DNA from 2 places in the Marinobacter sp. PE14 genome. Region 2 is predicted to be linked to the other one. Evidence: predicted binding sites of a transcription regulator. Region 2 holds the regulator's gene; the other holds the start of a gene.

Region 1 (8,023 bases), on a different contig from region 2:
ATCCCTGGTCCAGTGGTCGGTCAGTCTCATCAGGAGCGCCGTCAGGCGCTGCCGTTATATTTTGGTGCGCGATATTGTAGGGAGCGACCCGCACAGCCGCAAGCGTTCGACTGCTATAACCTTATTACACAGATCAATTCTTCGCTATTTCTTCATCAACGCCTTCAGCTCGTAGAGCTGATTGATGGCGTCCCGGGGGGTTAGTCCGTCCAGGTCGATCTCTTTCAGGGCTTCTTCCACGACACTGGGTTCCAGGCTAGCGAACATATCGCTCTGGTAAACGGATTCATTAACCTTGGTTGCCGGCTTGGCCCGGGGTGCGTTGTTGCCGTGTTCAACGGCCGAGGCTGCCGGCGCCGCCGGCGAAGCACTGCCCTCCAGGTGGGAGAGCTGGGTTTTGGCGTTACGGATCACATCCTGTGGCACGCCTGCCAGCTTTGCCACCTGCAGACCGTAGCTCTGGCTTGCCGGGCCATCATGCACATTATGCAGGAACACGATGCTGTCATCGTGTTCGGTGGCTGTGAGGTGCACGTTGACGGCATGCTGGAGTTCGTCGGCTAGCTGGGTGAGCTCGAAATAGTGGGTGGCAAACAGCGTGTAGCAGCGTATCTCCCGGGCAAGGTGTTCGGCAGTAGCCCAGGCCAGGGACAGGCCGTCAAAGGTGCTGGTGCCGCGACCAACCTCGTCCATCAACACCAGGCTGTGCTCGGTGGCGTTGTGCAGGATGTTGGCAGTTTCTGTCATTTCCACCATGAAAGTGGATCGGCCGCCGGCGATATCGTCCGAGGAGCCCATGCGGGTAAAAATCCGGTCCACGGGACCGATCACTGCACGGTTGGCGGGCACGAAACTGCCGGTGTAGGCGAGCAGGGCAATCAGCGCGGCCTGACGCATATAGGTGGATTTACCGCCCATGTTCGGGCCGGTTATCACCAGCATGCGCCGCTGGGTATCCATTAGCAGATCGTTCGGTACGAAGGGCTCGTCCAGCAACTGCTCTACCACCGGGTGGCGCCCTTCTTCAATGTCAAAACCCGGGGATTCGGTGAACTCCGGCGCGGAAAAGCGCAGGGAGGTGGCGCGCTCGGCAAAATTGCTCAGCACATCCAGTTCTGCCAGTGCCTGGGCGGCATCCTGAAGTGGCGCAAGCTGTCCGGCGACGGTTTCCAGGACTTCATCGTAAAGGCCTTTCTCACGGGCCAGAGCCCGGCTCTTGGCACTCAGGGCCTTGTCCTCAAACTCTTTGAGTTCCGGTGTGATGAATCGCTCGGCGTTTTTCAGGGTCTGCCGGCGAATGTAATCCACCGGTGCCTGGTCCGACTGGGCCCGGCTGATTTCGATGTAATAACCGTGGACCCGGTTGTAACCAACCTTCAGGGTGCTGATGCCGGTGCGGTCCCGCTCCCGGGTTTCCACATCCAGCAGATACTGGCCGGCGTTTTCGCTAATGTTGCGCAGCTCGTCCAGCTCCTCGTCGAAGCCTTCCCGGATGACCCCGCCTTCACGGATCACGACCGGGGGATTGTCGATGATGGCGCGCTCCAGCAGATCCGCCAGTTCAGGGTATTCACCAATGATGGTCGCCAGCTTGACGACGTGGTGGGAATTGACCGGTTTCAGAGTTTCCTGCAAGTCCGGCAGGGCCTGGAAGGCATCCCGAAGCCGTGCCAGGTCTCTTGGGCGGGCCGAACGAAGGGCAACCCGTGCGAGAACGCGCTCAATATCACCGACAGCTTTCAGCAGGTCATGCACAGGTTCGTAATGGAAGCCTTCCAGCAGTGCCGATACCGCCTGCTGACGCTGGCGGACGATCTCCACATCCCGAAGCGGCCGATTCAGCCAGCGCCGGAGTTCCCGTCCACCCATGGATGTGGCGGTGCGGTCCATGACCCAGGCCAGGGTGTACTGGTGGCCGCCCATGAGATTGGTGTCAATTTCCAGATTGCGACGGCTGGCGGCGTCCAGAATGACTGCTTCATCGCGCCGTTCACGGGTCAGCTTGCGAATATGGGGCAGGGCGGTACGCTGGGTTTCCTTGGCATACTGCAGCAGGCAGCCCGCGGCACAGACGGCGAGATTGAGTTCCTCGCAGCCAAAACCCGTCAGGTCCCTCACCTGAAGCTGATGGGTAATAACCCTGCGGGCCGTATCGGGTTCGAAGAGCCAGGGTCCCTGACGGCGTATTCCGGTGAAACCGTCCAGAACTTCCTCGTAGGGAAAATCCTCGCTGATCAGAATTTCCGCCGGACGCAGGCGTTGGAGTTCGCCTTGCAGGGCTTCCAGGTTTTCCAGCTCTGACACGGCAAAACGGCCGCTGGAAATATCGAGCGAGGCAAAACCGAACTGCTCCCGTTGGTTATAGATGGCCACCAGCAGATTGTCCCGGCGATCTTCCAGGTAGGCGTCGTCACTCAGCGTGCCCGGTGTGACAATACGGACCACCTGGCGATCAACCGGTCCCTTGCTGGTGGCGGGGTCTCCGATCTGCTCGCAGATGGCGATGGATTGACCTGCCCGAACCAGCCGGGCAATGTAGCCCTCAGAAGAGTGATAGGGGATGCCGGCCATGGGGATCGGGTTGCCGCCTGACTGGCCCCGGGCGGTGAGGGTGATATCCATCAGCTCGGCCGCTTTCTTGGCATCTTCGTAAAAAAGCTCGTAAAAATCCCCCATGCGGTAGAAAACCAGTTCATTGGGGTGCTGACCCTTGATCTTCAGGTATTGCTGCATCATTGGGGTGTGCTTGGAAAGATCGGTCTGAGCTGCTGACATGAACGGGTCCGGTAGCCTTGCTTTGGATGAAGGCGTGAATTGTAAGAAAATAACCGCCGTGATGAAACGAAGGAGGTCATTATGCTGGCCAGCGATCAGGAATTGGAAGAGGCAGGCAACCGCCTTGGTGAACGACTGCGGAGAACCGGCCGTACAGTTGCTACGGCGGAGAGTTGCACCGGCGGCTGGGTTGCCAAGGTACTGACCGATCGTGCCGGTTCTTCGGCTTACGTGCTGGGTGGCCTGGTCACTTACAGCAATGAGGCCAAGCAAGGGCTTCTGGGCGTAACCCGGAAATCGCTGGATGAACACGGTGCGGTCAGCGAACCGGTCGTGCGGGAAATGGTTGCAGGTGCACTGGTGGCAACCGACGCCGACGTTGCCGTGGCCATCAGTGGTGTAGCCGGACCCGGAGGCGGCAGCGACGACAAGCCTGTGGGCACGGTCTGGTTTGCCTGGGGAGACAGTCCGGCATCCACGGTGGCGGTGGTCAAGCGCTTCGACGGAGACCGCGACCAGGTTCGTCGGCAAGCCGTTCTCTATGCTCTTCAAGGGGTTAACGAGTTTGTGGGCGAAGTCTGATCGCTTTCACATCCGAAGGGGTTGGTCTCCTCAGCGGGTTATGTTTTAATACTGTTCAAATATACAGGGAATTGGCCGGTCGAGCTGTACGGATTCCCGATTCACTATTACGCTGCCAGCCTTTCCCTGAGGGTGGCAGCCCAGGCGACAGAGGGTTTGCACTGATGGAAGACAACCGCAAGAAAGCATTGAGCGCAGCACTTGGGCAGATCGAGCGCCAGTTTGGCAAGGGCGCTGTCATGAAAATGGGCGATCAGCCCCGCGAAGCCATTCCTGCGGTCTCCACCGGTTCCCTGGGCCTGGACGTTGCCCTGGGTATTGGCGGTCTTCCTTATGGTCGAATTTGCGAAATCTACGGTCCGGAAAGTTCCGGTAAGACGACGCTCACCCTGCAGGTAATTGCCGAAGCACAAAAAGCCGGCAAAACCTGCGCATTCGTGGATGCCGAGCACGCGCTTGATCCGGTTTACGCCGAGAAGCTGGGCGTCAATGTGGACGACCTTCTGGTGTCCCAGCCGGATACCGGTGAGCAGGCCCTGGAAATCTCCGACATGCTGGTTCGTTCCAATGCGGTAGACGTGATCATCGTGGACTCCGTGGCGGCCCTGACCCCGAAAGCGGAGATTGAAGGTGAAATGGGCGACAGCCACGTTGGTCTGCAGGCGCGACTGATGTCCCAGGCGCTTCGTAAGCTGACCGGTAACGTCAAACACGCCAACTGCCTGATGATTTTCATCAACCAGATACGTATGAAAATCGGCGTTATGTTTGGCTCGCCCGAAACCACCACCGGTGGTAACGCGCTGAAATTCTACTCCTCCGTTCGCCTTGATATCCGCCGCATTGGTGCCGTGAAAGACGGTGACGAAGTGGTCGGTAACGAGACCCGCGTGAAAGTGGTCAAGAACAAAGTATCGCCGCCGTTCAAGCAGGCCGAGTTCCAGATCATGTACGGTAAGGGCATTTACCACATGGCGGAAGTGCTGGATATGGGCGTTAAGGAAGGCTTTGTCGACAAGTCCGGGGCCTGGTACGCCTACAATGGCGACAAGATCGGTCAAGGCAAGGCCAACGCCTGCAAGTTCCTGGAAGAAAACATGGACATTGCCAACGAGATCGAAGCCAAGGTTCGGGACAAGTTGATGCCCAAGCCTGAACCTAAGAAAGACGCAAAAGAAGAGCCCGCAGAAGCCAACGGCGAGCTGCTCTAAACCTTCCCCGGCGAAGACGATAGGTGCGGCAGGCGTAAATTCAGGCCTGCCGCGCCTTCGCTACCTTCGGTTTTCTTTTCAGGTATTAATTTTTCTTCCAGCTCCCGCCGAAAGTGACCCGGCTCAGCGCCAATGTCGATTTCCAGCCGCTTCAGGTAATCTTCGCCGCCTGTCTGTTGCAACTGGCTTTTGATCCAGCTCCTGTATTTTATTCGACGATAGAGTTCCTTTAGTTTTCTACCGTTGAGATAACGCATCGACTTCTCCTCCTTTAGCGGTTCACCTTGTAATCCATGGTAAGCAGAAGTCTTTGCAAGGTATCGGTTCAGATCGCTTAAAAGTCCTCGTAACAGATCGACTATTTTTGCCTCTGTGCTGCTCAAAAAATGAGCATCTGTGCTTGCTGCGTCTTCCTCCGGTTTGAGCTGGCCTCAGAATGAATCCATACTCTCCAGATGCCCAAATTCTTTGCTCTTCAGCTACACAACAGGGTTGGTATGGAAGCAAGAAAGAGATTATTGATAGTCGCTCATGCACCTTCCCCTAATACTCTCAAGCTTCGGGAGGCGGCAGAGCAGGGGGCGCACCATGAAGACATCGATAGCGTAGAGGTAAAGGTGTTGGCGCCCCTGGACGCCGGTCCCGATGACGTTCTGGCCTGCGACGCCATTATTCTGGGCACCACTGAGAATCTCGGGTATATGAGTGGTGCTTTGAAGGACTTCTTCGATCGCAGCTACTATCCCTGCCTTGAGAAAACCCAGGGGTTGCCCTTTGCCTATTACATCCGCGCAGGCCATGATGGCACGGGCACCAATCGGGCTATTGAAAGCATTACCACCGGGCTACGCTGGAAGCTGATCCAGGAACCTCTTATCTGCCGGGGTGAATACCGGGATGAGTTTGAAGATCAGTGTCGGGAGCTGGGGATGTATGTTGCGGCAAGCCTTGACGCCGGACTGGTATGAACCTGAGAAGCCGGTTCAGCTGGCAAACCGGTTGTAGAAGCCTTCAATTCGGGACAGGGCGTTGTCGACAGTTCGTGAATAGCCCTTCTTGTCCAGACAATAGCTGAATTGGACACTGACGCGATAGCCGGTCTGGAAGGGCTGGCATTCGACCACCCGGGCACAAACCCGCGATTCGCTGATGTACTTGCCGTCAAAATCCATGAACAGACGGGCGCCCGGCTCTACTGGCCTGGGGCATAGCACTGCCATTCCGTACCGGTTGAGGTCCAGGCAGGTAACCGGCGTGGGGTGTTTGCCACGACCAAGGAAGCTACGCTCCCGGAGCTGGACCTTCAGACAGGAGGCGGGGTAACGATCCTTGATTCTGCGCTCTGCGGAATCATTGGTCATACGCTGGCGTCCGTTGCGTGCATTGTCTTTATGGTTGGGACATGAAGTGTAGTTCCGGAAAGGCTGGCTGAAAAATGAGCGGCGACGGAATTGTGAACTGTCTAACAAAATCCCGCGCACTGTGCGCAACTCCAGAAATCTTCGTGCTGAACGCGACAGAGCCGACCGCAGAATCTACAATGACCGGCCAATGTGTTAACCGTTACAGGACCAAACCTTGAAGTCACTGCCTCTGCACCAGCTTTACAAAGCCTGTGTTCTGAAAGATCTGCCGTTCAAAACCACCAAACAACTGGAGCCACTGGCTGAAATCGTTGGCCAGAACCGTGCCCAGGAGGCTGTGCGTTTTGCTCTGGCAATGCCCCATGGCGGTTACAACGTCTATGCCGTTGGCCGTAATGGCCTGGGTAAGCGCACCATGATGCTGCGTTACCTCGAGCATCATGTGGATACGGATCAGCAGAGCCATGACTGGTGCTACGTGGCCAACTTCGAGGAGCCGCGCATTCCGAAGCTGTTGCAGCTCCCGGCCGGTAAGGGTACCCAGCTCAAACAGGATATGGAAAAGCTGATGAGTCGCCTGGTCAAGGTTATTCCCCAGACCTTTGACAGCGACAGCTTTCTTGAGCGCTCGGAACAGTTGAAAAACGAATACGGCAAAAAGCAGGAAGACGAGCTGGAGAAGGTGGCCGCCCAGGCCAAGCGCAAAAAAGTCAGCCTTACTGTGACAACCCCGGGCGGTTATCGGTTGGTGGCCATGAATGGCGACGAACCCCACACTGCGGAATCTTTCCAGGCCCTGACCGATGAGCAACGCGACAAGTTCGAAGAGGCCATCAACAGGCTTGAGAAAAAGCTCCGGCAGGCGCTTCGCAAACTGGCGGACTGGGAGCAGGAATACGCTGATAAACAGCAAGCCCTGAACCAGGAGACCCTCGAGAGTATCTCGGGCCATCAGATTGATGAGCTGATCGAGAAATACAAGGATCTGCCGGACGTGGTCGCCTTCTTTGAAGCGGTTCGGGCGGACCTGGTTGAAAATCTCGAGATCTTCCTCGACGACAACGAGGAGCAGGCAGCGATTGCTTATGCGTCCCTCGACAAGAAGATGCCCCGCCGTTACCTCGTCAATGTTCTGGTGCATCAGAAAACCAACGAAGTGCCGATGGTGGTGGAGGATAACCCCACCTACCACAACCTGTTCGGTTACGTTGAGAACGTCACCTACAAGGGCACGGTGTTCACGGATTTCTCCCTGATTCGCCCGGGCAGTCTGCACAGGGCCAACGGTGGCTACCTGTTGATGGACGCCATCAAGGTTCTGGAGCAACCGTTTGTATGGGACGGCCTCAAGCGTGCCCTGCGTTCGAAGTCCATACAGATAAATTCCCTGGAACGGGAACTGACGTTATCCGGAACCATCTCAATTGAACCGGAATCGGTGCCCCTGGACGTCAAGATTGTTCTGTTCGGCGACCGTGAAACCTGGATGTTGCTGCAGGAATACGATTCCGAATTCGCCGAGCTGTTTCGAGTCACGGCGGATTTCGAGAACGAAATGTACCGTTCCGATGACAGTCAGCTGCTATATGCCAAGTTCATCGCCAGCCTGGTGAGTGAGAAGAAGCTGCTGCACTGTTCGAACAAGGCGGTTGCCCGGGTGATTGAACACAGTGCCCGTATGGCCGAGCATCAGGACCGACTGTCCCTGCATGCGGCAGATATCGCCAACCTGCTGCGCGAATCCGATTTCTGGGCCCGTCAGGCCGGTGCCAAGCTGATCCAGGATCTGCACGTTGAGCGCGCGCTGGAAAGCGCGAAATACCGCAGCAGCCGGATCCGGGATCAGTTCTATGATTCCATCCGTGACGGCACAACGCTCGTAACTACAGGTGGCAAGTGCGTTGGCCAGGTTAATGCACTCTCGGTGTTGTCCACGGGTGGGTTTGAGTTCGGTCTTTCCAACCGTGTCACCGCTACCTGCTATTATGGAGATGGCGCGGTCATGGATATTGAGCGAGATGTAAAGCTTGGTGGCAATCTACACTCCAAGGGCGTGATGATCCTGAGCTCCTGGCTCGCCTCCCACTTTGC
Region 2 (8,023 bases):
CTGACCTTGAGCTGGGTTTCGCAGGAGGGGCCGACGCAGACTGGAAAACCTGGCAGGGAGAGCTGTCTCGGGGCGTGATTGACCTTCCGGAACAGTCCCAGCAATGGCGGCTGCAGGCCCCGGCGACCCTGGCTTACAAAGCCGATGGTGAACTCACATTTGGCAATCATTGCTGGCGCTGGGACGAGAGTACGGTTTGTGCTGAGGACCAGACACTGCTCCCGGTCCCCCGCATTGCCTATCGTATCGACCGTTTCCCTGCTGTGGCCCTGGCACCCTTGCTGCCAGAGACTTTGCGCTGGGACGGCCGGATCAACGGAGAGGTTGATTTCACCACCACCGGCTACGGCCCGGACGGACGCGTTTTCCTGGACGCTGGCGAAGGACAATTCCAGCTGCTGGTGGACGGGGAGTGGGAGTCTCTCGCCTACAATACCCTGACGACCGAGGTCGGCCTGAAGCCGAAACAAGCCGATCTTGCGGTCCGTCTTTCCGGCCCGGAGCTTGGCGATTTCACGCTGGACATGGAGCTGGATCCGAACTCGGAGGACCGCAACGTCATGGGTTCCTTCAGTCTCGAGGGTCTGGATATTGCCCTTGCAGGGCTGCTTTCGGGGCTGGATGAAGTTGCCGGTCGCGTGAACGGCCAGGGCCAGCTTTCCGGCCCGCTGATGAAGCCGGCCGTAACCGGCGAACTGCACCTTGTGAATGGACGTGTTTCCGATCCCCGCTTGCCGGTACCGATCGAGGAGATGATCGCAAGCGTTCAGTTCGCCGGCTACTCGGCTGAGATCAGTGGCAGGATCCGGAGCAATGCGCGAAGCCAGACCATAGTGGATGGCGAAATTGACTGGCAACAGTCTCCCCGGGGGGAAATCACGATTTCCGGCAGCCGTGTGCCATTCAACCTGGAGCCTTATGCGCAGCTTGAGGTGGAGCCGGACCTGACCATCGTTTTCAGTGAGGGTGCCCTGGAGGTATCCGGACAGGTCGGAGTGCCACGAGGCGACATCAAGATTCAAGGTTTGCCCGAGCAGGCCGTGTCGGTGTCGGAGGACGAGGTCATTGTCGGCGTGGAGCGGGAAGAGCCCGTTGTGCGATCGCTGAACATGGATGTGACCGTGGTCGTTGGAGAAGATCAGGTGACCTTTGCCGCCTTCGGCGTGACCGGTGATCTGAAGGGGTCTCTTCGCATTGGCAATGACATGGATACCCGCGGCACGCTCCAGCTGGTCAATGGCCAGTATGAAGCCTATGGCCAGGAGCTCGAGCTCAGGCGGGCAAGACTGTTGTTCGTGGGCAACCTTACCCAACCCTATCTGGACATCGAGGCCGTCCGTACCGTGGATACCGTTGTTGCCGGTATTCGTCTGACCGGCCCTGTGCAGTCGCCCCAGACGGAAGTATTCTCCAACCCCGATATGCCCCAGACGGACGCGCTTTCCTATGTCATTCTTGGTAGGGCGCCCCAGAGCCGGGGCGATGAGGGCCAGATGAGCCGTGCGGCGCTGTCACTGGGGCTGACCCAGGCCAACAAGGTGACGGGGCAAATTGGCGAAGAGTTTGGCATTCGCCAGCTAACCCTGGAAGCGGAGGGCTCCGGCGATCAAACCTCGGTGGTGGCGAGTGGCTATCTGACGGATGAGTTGAGTGTTCGCTATGGTGTCGGCATCTTCGAGCCGATCACTACGGTCGCTCTTCGCTACGATCTGGGCCGCTACTTCTATCTGGAGGCTGCCAGCGGGCTGGCGGCCTCCCTGGATATTTTCTACACCCGGGATTTCTGAGTTCAGTCCAGCTCGAAGGTGGCGCTCACTGAGGCCTGGATTTCCCGCTCACCCACGCTTGAAACCGTATCCGACATGGACTTTGCCTCCGCCATCATCATGGGTGCCGGGCGGTGTCCGCCATTGATATTGATGGTGACCACATCACCGCAGGTCTGATCGAGCTGACTGGCCACGAATCGGCACCGGGCCTGGGCGTCTGCGATAGCTCTGGCAAGTGCTTCCTGTTCCATACCTGGCTCATCCGAGTGGAAGAACTGGTGAGGGCCGAGACGGTAATCCAGGCCCACAGCCTGGGCCTGCTGAAGCAGGGGATTGAGCAGAGTAAGGTCACTGATGCTGAAGCTGATGGTCTGGGAGGCGACGGCCTGCTTGCGGGGCTCCTCCTCCCTTTGCGATGCGGGCAGAGTTCGGGTGTAAAGGTTCACCGACGCGTCTGAGTAGTCATTGAGCTGATCCCGGTACTCGGTAATCCCCTCGCGCCACTGCTCCATCAGAGCCGCTACCCGTTCGGTGGCCTTCTGGGGAAGTTCGTGCTCGGCACTTGCTGTGAACTGGAGTCTGGCGCTGTCGGGCTCGTATCGGACACTGCCCTCGCCGGTGAGCGTCACTTCGCCCGCCATTGCCAGGGCAGGTACTGTGAGAGCGAGAGGGAGAAGAAAGCCGGACTTCAGGTTTAAACGGAGCTTGCGATTCCGTCCGTTCATGGTAGTGCCTCCTTTGGAAACCGTTGGTGGGTCAGGCGTTGTTGGAATCCGGTTCCAGACGCGCCAGTTTGTATCGGCGGGCGGCATCCACAAACTGGCCAAAGATGCGTCGGTGTCCGCCATGGTAGAGCAGGTATTCCGGGTGCCACTGGATGCCCGTGAGCCATTGGCGTCCGGTGCTTTCAATAGCCTGTACAAACAGATCATTATCCACTGCAGTCACACGCAGGTTTCGGCCCAGGCGCTTGATGGCCTGGCTGTGAATCCGGTTGGCGCCGATCACCGGGGAGCGCATGGCTTGCTCAAGCCGGCTGTGCGTTACCAGACGCACGGTTTGCAAGGGCAACAGCAGCGGGCGATGCCGGGTATTGACCCTCAGTGGTGTCACATTCTGGCACAGGGATCCGCCGTGGAAAACGTTGATGAGCTGGGCGCCGCGGCAAATCCCGAGTACGGGAATGCCAATGGCCTCAGCTTGCTCAAGCAGCGACTGATCGGTTTTATCCCGCTTGCGGTCATAGTTTGCGGTCACCTGCGGCTCCTGCCCATAACGCTCCGGATGGACGTGGGTGCCGCCTGACAGCACCAGGCCATCAAGCATGGCCACGGCGACCCGCGCCCCGGGGCGAATGTAGTGGGTTCGGGCACCGTGGAGACGCAGGCCAAGGCTGATCAGGCGATGGGCAAGGCTTTTGCGAGCGGGACCGCTGATGCCGATCGTCAGGCCCGGAACCTCAAGTTCCTGTTCTTTGGACTCTTCAGACATACCCGTTCTTGGCCAACCAGTCGTCGGTGGTTTCCCGCCAGCTGTGGGTCAGGTTGTGTAGATTCAGTTTCCGCCTTTCCCGGAATAGCCGACGCATGTCGGCCAGGTCGTCGGGGTTGTTGGCCAACTGCTCCAGAACGACCCAGTCGTTCCACACGGTTGAGAAATGCCAGCCGGGATTGTCGATGTCGCAATCCGGCAACCGGTAATGCAGGGTTGGCCTGCTTTTTATCCTGGGATCCTGAACATGGCGTTCCAGGCGTTCCTTGTCCAGGTGGGCAAACAGCGGAAGCAAGTCAAGCGCGCGATTGCGGGTGGGATTGAACTCCAGGTAATCCTCCATGAGCTCCCCGATGTTTGGATGATAGTTGTCTTCCATCAGGAGCTCGGTGTAGCGGCCGTGCCAGGGTTCAATATAGGTGGTGAATTTGCGGCTGACATCCAGTTGATGCCGGTGCTTGAGCCATTCGTACAGGGCCGCGAACGCCTGGAAGTAACGAACCAGGGTCTTCGGGCTGAGATCGGGCAACTCGGGATTCAGCTGCAGGCCAAACGCAAAATAGATGGCATCGCGGCTGCCCAGGGCGCCGGCGTTTCTGAGCTTGTCGACGAGAGTTTCAATCACCTCGACGCTGGAAAACTTCAGAGGCGGGCTTATGATCTCGAGGGGTACCACGCGCTCGGCCGCGGCGTCGATCACATCCATCGCCTGTCCACCGAGTTCACGAATGGATTCGGGGAGGCGCTCATCCGCCAGATCAAGATCCTTGATCGGATCGGAATCAAGCTCAACCGTAAAGTCGCCAAGGGCTGTCTGCAAAGTTGTTACATAGCGTGACTTTAGTTCGGGAGTGCCCTCCAGCATCTTCGCCGCCAATGTAACCAGCTCATCGTAGCCCAGGCCAGACAGTTCGATCTCGACGCCAACCCGGCGTTCCTTCCCTTCGTTCGTCTCTAGGATGTCAGGCATCCTGCAGGCACTGACTTGGGTCATGGTGCTCCCTGGTTCGTGAGGAATCGTGCCCTAACCATATCACACCGCTGTTGATCCTCATTATTAAGCAGATGCAAGAAAATCAGGGAGCTGACTTTACACTGGATAAAACACTGTATATAGTCAGTTTACTGTATAAAAAAACAGGGCGGCTGGAACAACTCTTCCGAGACGAAAATGTTTGCAGCGGCCCGATCCCGATATAGCGGAGTAGCTTGATGAAGCTGACAGCAAGACAGTCCCAGGTACTGGATATCATACGCCGATACGTCGACGAGACCGGCTACCCGCCAACTCGTGCTGAAATCGCGGCAGAACTGGGCTTCCGTTCGGCCAACGCCGCGGAGGAGCATCTTCGGGCTCTGGCAAGGAAAGGTGCCATCGAGATGGTGCCGGGAGCCAGTCGCGGCATCCGTTTGCCTGAGGCGGAGGAGGATCTGGGTCTTCCGGTTATTGGTCAGGTTGCAGCCGGTAGTCCGATACTTGCTCAGGAGCACATCGAGGATCACTGCACACTGCAGCCGGAATTCTTTTCGCCGTCTGCAGATTATCTTCTGCGGGTCCGGGGCATGAGCATGAAGGATATCGGTATTCTCGATGGCGACCTGCTGGCAGTTCACAGCACCCAGGATGTTCACAACGGCCAGGTGGTTGTTGCCCGGGTTGGCGATGAGGTCACGGTAAAACGCTTCCGTAAGGAAGGTTCGAAAGTCTACCTGATTGCCGAGAACGAAGAATTCGCACCGATCGAAGTGGACCTGACCGAACAGGAGCTGTTCATCGAGGGTCTGGGTGTTGGTGTTATCCGCCGCTCTGACCTGCACTGAGCGGTTCGGATAGCCTCAGATAGATTGAATAACGGGTGAATTATGGAACAAATGAGCTTTAATCAGAATCTGGCCTACAATCCCAATGCTCTGTCCTGTTCAGTGCCGGCAACCGCCGCCCGCGAGCGACGTTCCGTCATTCGCGCCCGACGCTCTCCGGAAACCAGAGAACCCAAAGTCTGTGGCAATGTGACGGAAATCATTCTGCCGGAAGGTCAGGTAGAAAATTTCCAGCTGCTGTTGCCAATGCTGACCCAGCTGAATCAGGAGAAGCGCTGGCTGGCCTGGATCGATCCGCCTCAGGCGCTGGTCAGCAAGTGGCAAAAAATGCACGGGATTGTCGCCGGCGAATTGCTGGTGCTGCGTTCAACACCGGATTATCCCGCCCAGGACCTGGCAGAGCGAGCCCTCAGTGCCGGTACCTGTCACGCGGTGGTTATGTGGACCCGTAAACTGGGCCGCACTGCCTTCGAATCCCTGCAAAGAGCCTCGGCCGAGGGTAATAGCCACGGCGTTGTTCTCAGGCAGCGTTAACCGATCAATGCAGAGTGTAGGAGGGCTGGGCGTCTGAGGCGTCCAGTTCGTCATCTTCCCAGTCGATATCGTGGGCAACATTGCCTACGGCCTCAATGCCAGCGGCAATCATTGCTTTGGCAACCGACATATCCCGGTCTTCCATCATTTCCCGGGCTTCTTCCGAAAAAGAGATTGTTACCAGTGGCGCACTGTCATCATCAATGCGGCGCAGGGCGTAATCGCCATTGGTCAATTGCACGATTTCAAAAAACGATGGTGACATTCAATAAACCTTCAAGTTAATACGATTTGAATAACCGGAGCTTGGAGTGGCTTACCACTCGCTGTGCTGCTCTTCCAGATCATCGGCAAAATGTTTGACGGCAGTCAGCGTTTTCATCAACGCGGACGACGATCGATCCGGGCCGGAGTCGGCTGACACCGCAATGATGTTCTCTTCGCTCACGGTTTTTTTGGTCGCCGGGGGTCTGCTTTGAGAGCGTTCGAGTTGCACCAGATGGTTCCACCAACTTCCTGATCGCTGCTCCAGCTCCTTCAGGCGGCCAATTTCACTCGGTTCTGGCCCGATAAGAGCGACCAGCTCATCCAGGGTTGAAGGCTCCTCTGATTTTCTCTGGTAAAGCCTGGCGATCATGACCAGCAACAGTTTTCGAGACCGCAGAAGCAGCTCGATCGATCCCTGAATAGCGGCTTCTCGGCGCAGCGCCTGCTCCGCTTCGTTGGGACGTTGTTCTTGACCCTCGGCTGTGGGCCGGTCGAGTGGCTGAAGCAGCGTGCGGGCGAGAAAGAGTTTTTGAGAAACCAGTGAGTGCCATTGCGAGGCCATGGAATACCTTCAATCCCCCAGCGCGGGTGTAACCCCGGAAAATTAATCTCTCACTCTACCATTTTCGGTATCAAATTTCTTCCACTGTCTGTGCGGGCAGGTTTCACAATAAAATACAAACAATCACTTGAAACGACCGTTTCAATTTGGCAAAAAGGCGCCCGGCTGTGCGAGTTCTGCTCGTGCCGGCTGCCCAACAGCATGAACTTCTGGAGGTGTAAGGGATGCGAAGCCAACTTGTTGCAGGTGTCGCACTGGTTTTTCTCGGGTTTTCCGGACAGGCTCTGTCCAAGGTCACGGCCGCCGAGGCCCAACGGCTTGGTGGTGAACTCACGCCGGTCGGAGCCGAAAAGGCGGGCAACCGCTCAGGCAGCATACCCGAATGGACCGGAGGTATGGCCACACCGCCGGATGGTTGGCGTGAAGGGCAAGTGGAAATTAACCCGTTTCCCGAAGATGAGGCGCTTTTCGTTATTACCTCCGACAACCTGGAGCTATACAGGGACAAGCTTTCAGACGGTCACATTGCCATGCTGGAGAAGTATGGGCCCGACTTTTTCATGCCGGTTTACCAGACCCGACGGACCGCCGCGTTTCCCGAGCATGTCTACGACAAGTTTCGCGAGAACGCTCTGACAGCGCATTTGCTGGATAACGGTAACGGCGTTCGCGACACCATCATGACCAGCCCCTTCCCGATTCCAAAGGATGGTCTGGAGGTTATCTGGAACCATATCCTGCGCTATCGGGGCGAAGAGATTTCGCTGCGTAGTGCGTCCGCAACGCCCCAGAGGGATGGCTCCTACAACCCTGTGGTCAATGATTACGACTACTTCTTCGCCTACAGCCAGAGGGGCGCGGAGCTGGCGGAAATCGATAACAAGATTTTTTACCTGAAGACGGACACTATCTCGCCGTCGTCACTGGCCGGCACCATCACGCTGGTGCATGAAACGCTTGATCAGGTGCGGTCGCCGCGTCTTGCGTGGCGGTACGATTCCGGTTCCCGTCGTCTTCGCCGGTCGCCCAACCTGGCCTACGAAACCGACCTGCCGAATTCATCCTCACTGCGTTCCGTCGACCAAAAAGACATGTATAACGGTGCGCCCAACCAGTACGACTGGGAACTCAAAGGCAAGCGAGAGCTGTTCGTGCCCTACAATGCCTACAAGCTGCACGGGCCGGAAATCGAAGCCGACGACGTGATCCGTCCGGGCCATATCAACCAGCAGCTTACCCGCTACGAACTGCATCGGGTTTGGGTGGTCGAAGCAAAGCGCCGTACTGGTATCAGTCACATTTACGACCGCCGCGTGTTCTACCTGGATGAAGACAGCTGGCAGATCCTGGCGTCCGAGGAATACGATGCAGACGGGAACCTGTGGCGGGTGTCGGAAGCTCACAACATCAGCTATTACAGTGAGCCGGTATTCTGGACTACCATGGAAATGACCTATGACCTGAAGGCGGAGCGTTATTACGTTGATGGACTTGATGATGGATTCCCGGCGTACGATTTCGCCCCCGGGTTCCGGGGCAGTGAATTTACTGCCTCAGCCGCCCGTCGTGCTGCCCGCCG

The links. Region 2 encodes LexA, which represses DNA repair genes until DNA is damaged. Its sites were predicted from a motif close to CTGTNTNNNNANACAG; they were not measured.
Region 1: recA (recombinase RecA) is a predicted target of LexA. The motif match lies at 3,409-3,424, and genes of this name have one in related genera.

The regions. Positions count from the first base shown of each region.
Region 1 is NZ_JBQXNY010000003.1:456,212-464,234, forward strand. It holds gene mutS (DNA mismatch repair protein MutS) at 145-2,775, opposite strand; gene pncC (nicotinamide-nucleotide amidase) at 2,857-3,357, shown strand; gene recA (recombinase RecA) at 3,522-4,568, shown strand; gene ACWJ62_RS12825 (hypothetical protein) at 4,565-4,825, opposite strand; gene ACWJ62_RS12830 (flavodoxin family protein) at 5,066-5,536, shown strand; gene ACWJ62_RS12835 (PilZ domain-containing protein) at 5,552-5,929, opposite strand; gene ACWJ62_RS12840 (AAA family ATPase) at 6,147-8,023, shown strand, end outside.
Region 2 is NZ_JBQXNY010000001.1:873,016-881,038, forward strand. It holds gene ACWJ62_RS04165 (translocation/assembly module TamB domain-containing protein) at 1-1,787, shown strand, start outside; gene ACWJ62_RS04170 (SIMPL domain-containing protein) at 1,790-2,494, opposite strand; gene ACWJ62_RS04175 (gamma-glutamyl-gamma-aminobutyrate hydrolase family protein) at 2,526-3,260, opposite strand; gene ACWJ62_RS04180 (amidoligase family protein) at 3,253-4,254, opposite strand; gene lexA (transcriptional repressor LexA) at 4,470-5,081, shown strand; gene ACWJ62_RS04190 (cell division inhibitor SulA) at 5,124-5,615, shown strand; gene ACWJ62_RS04195 (hypothetical protein) at 5,620-5,880, opposite strand; gene ACWJ62_RS04200 (DUF6586 family protein) at 5,932-6,444, opposite strand; gene ACWJ62_RS04205 (DUF1329 domain-containing protein) at 6,669-8,023, shown strand, end outside.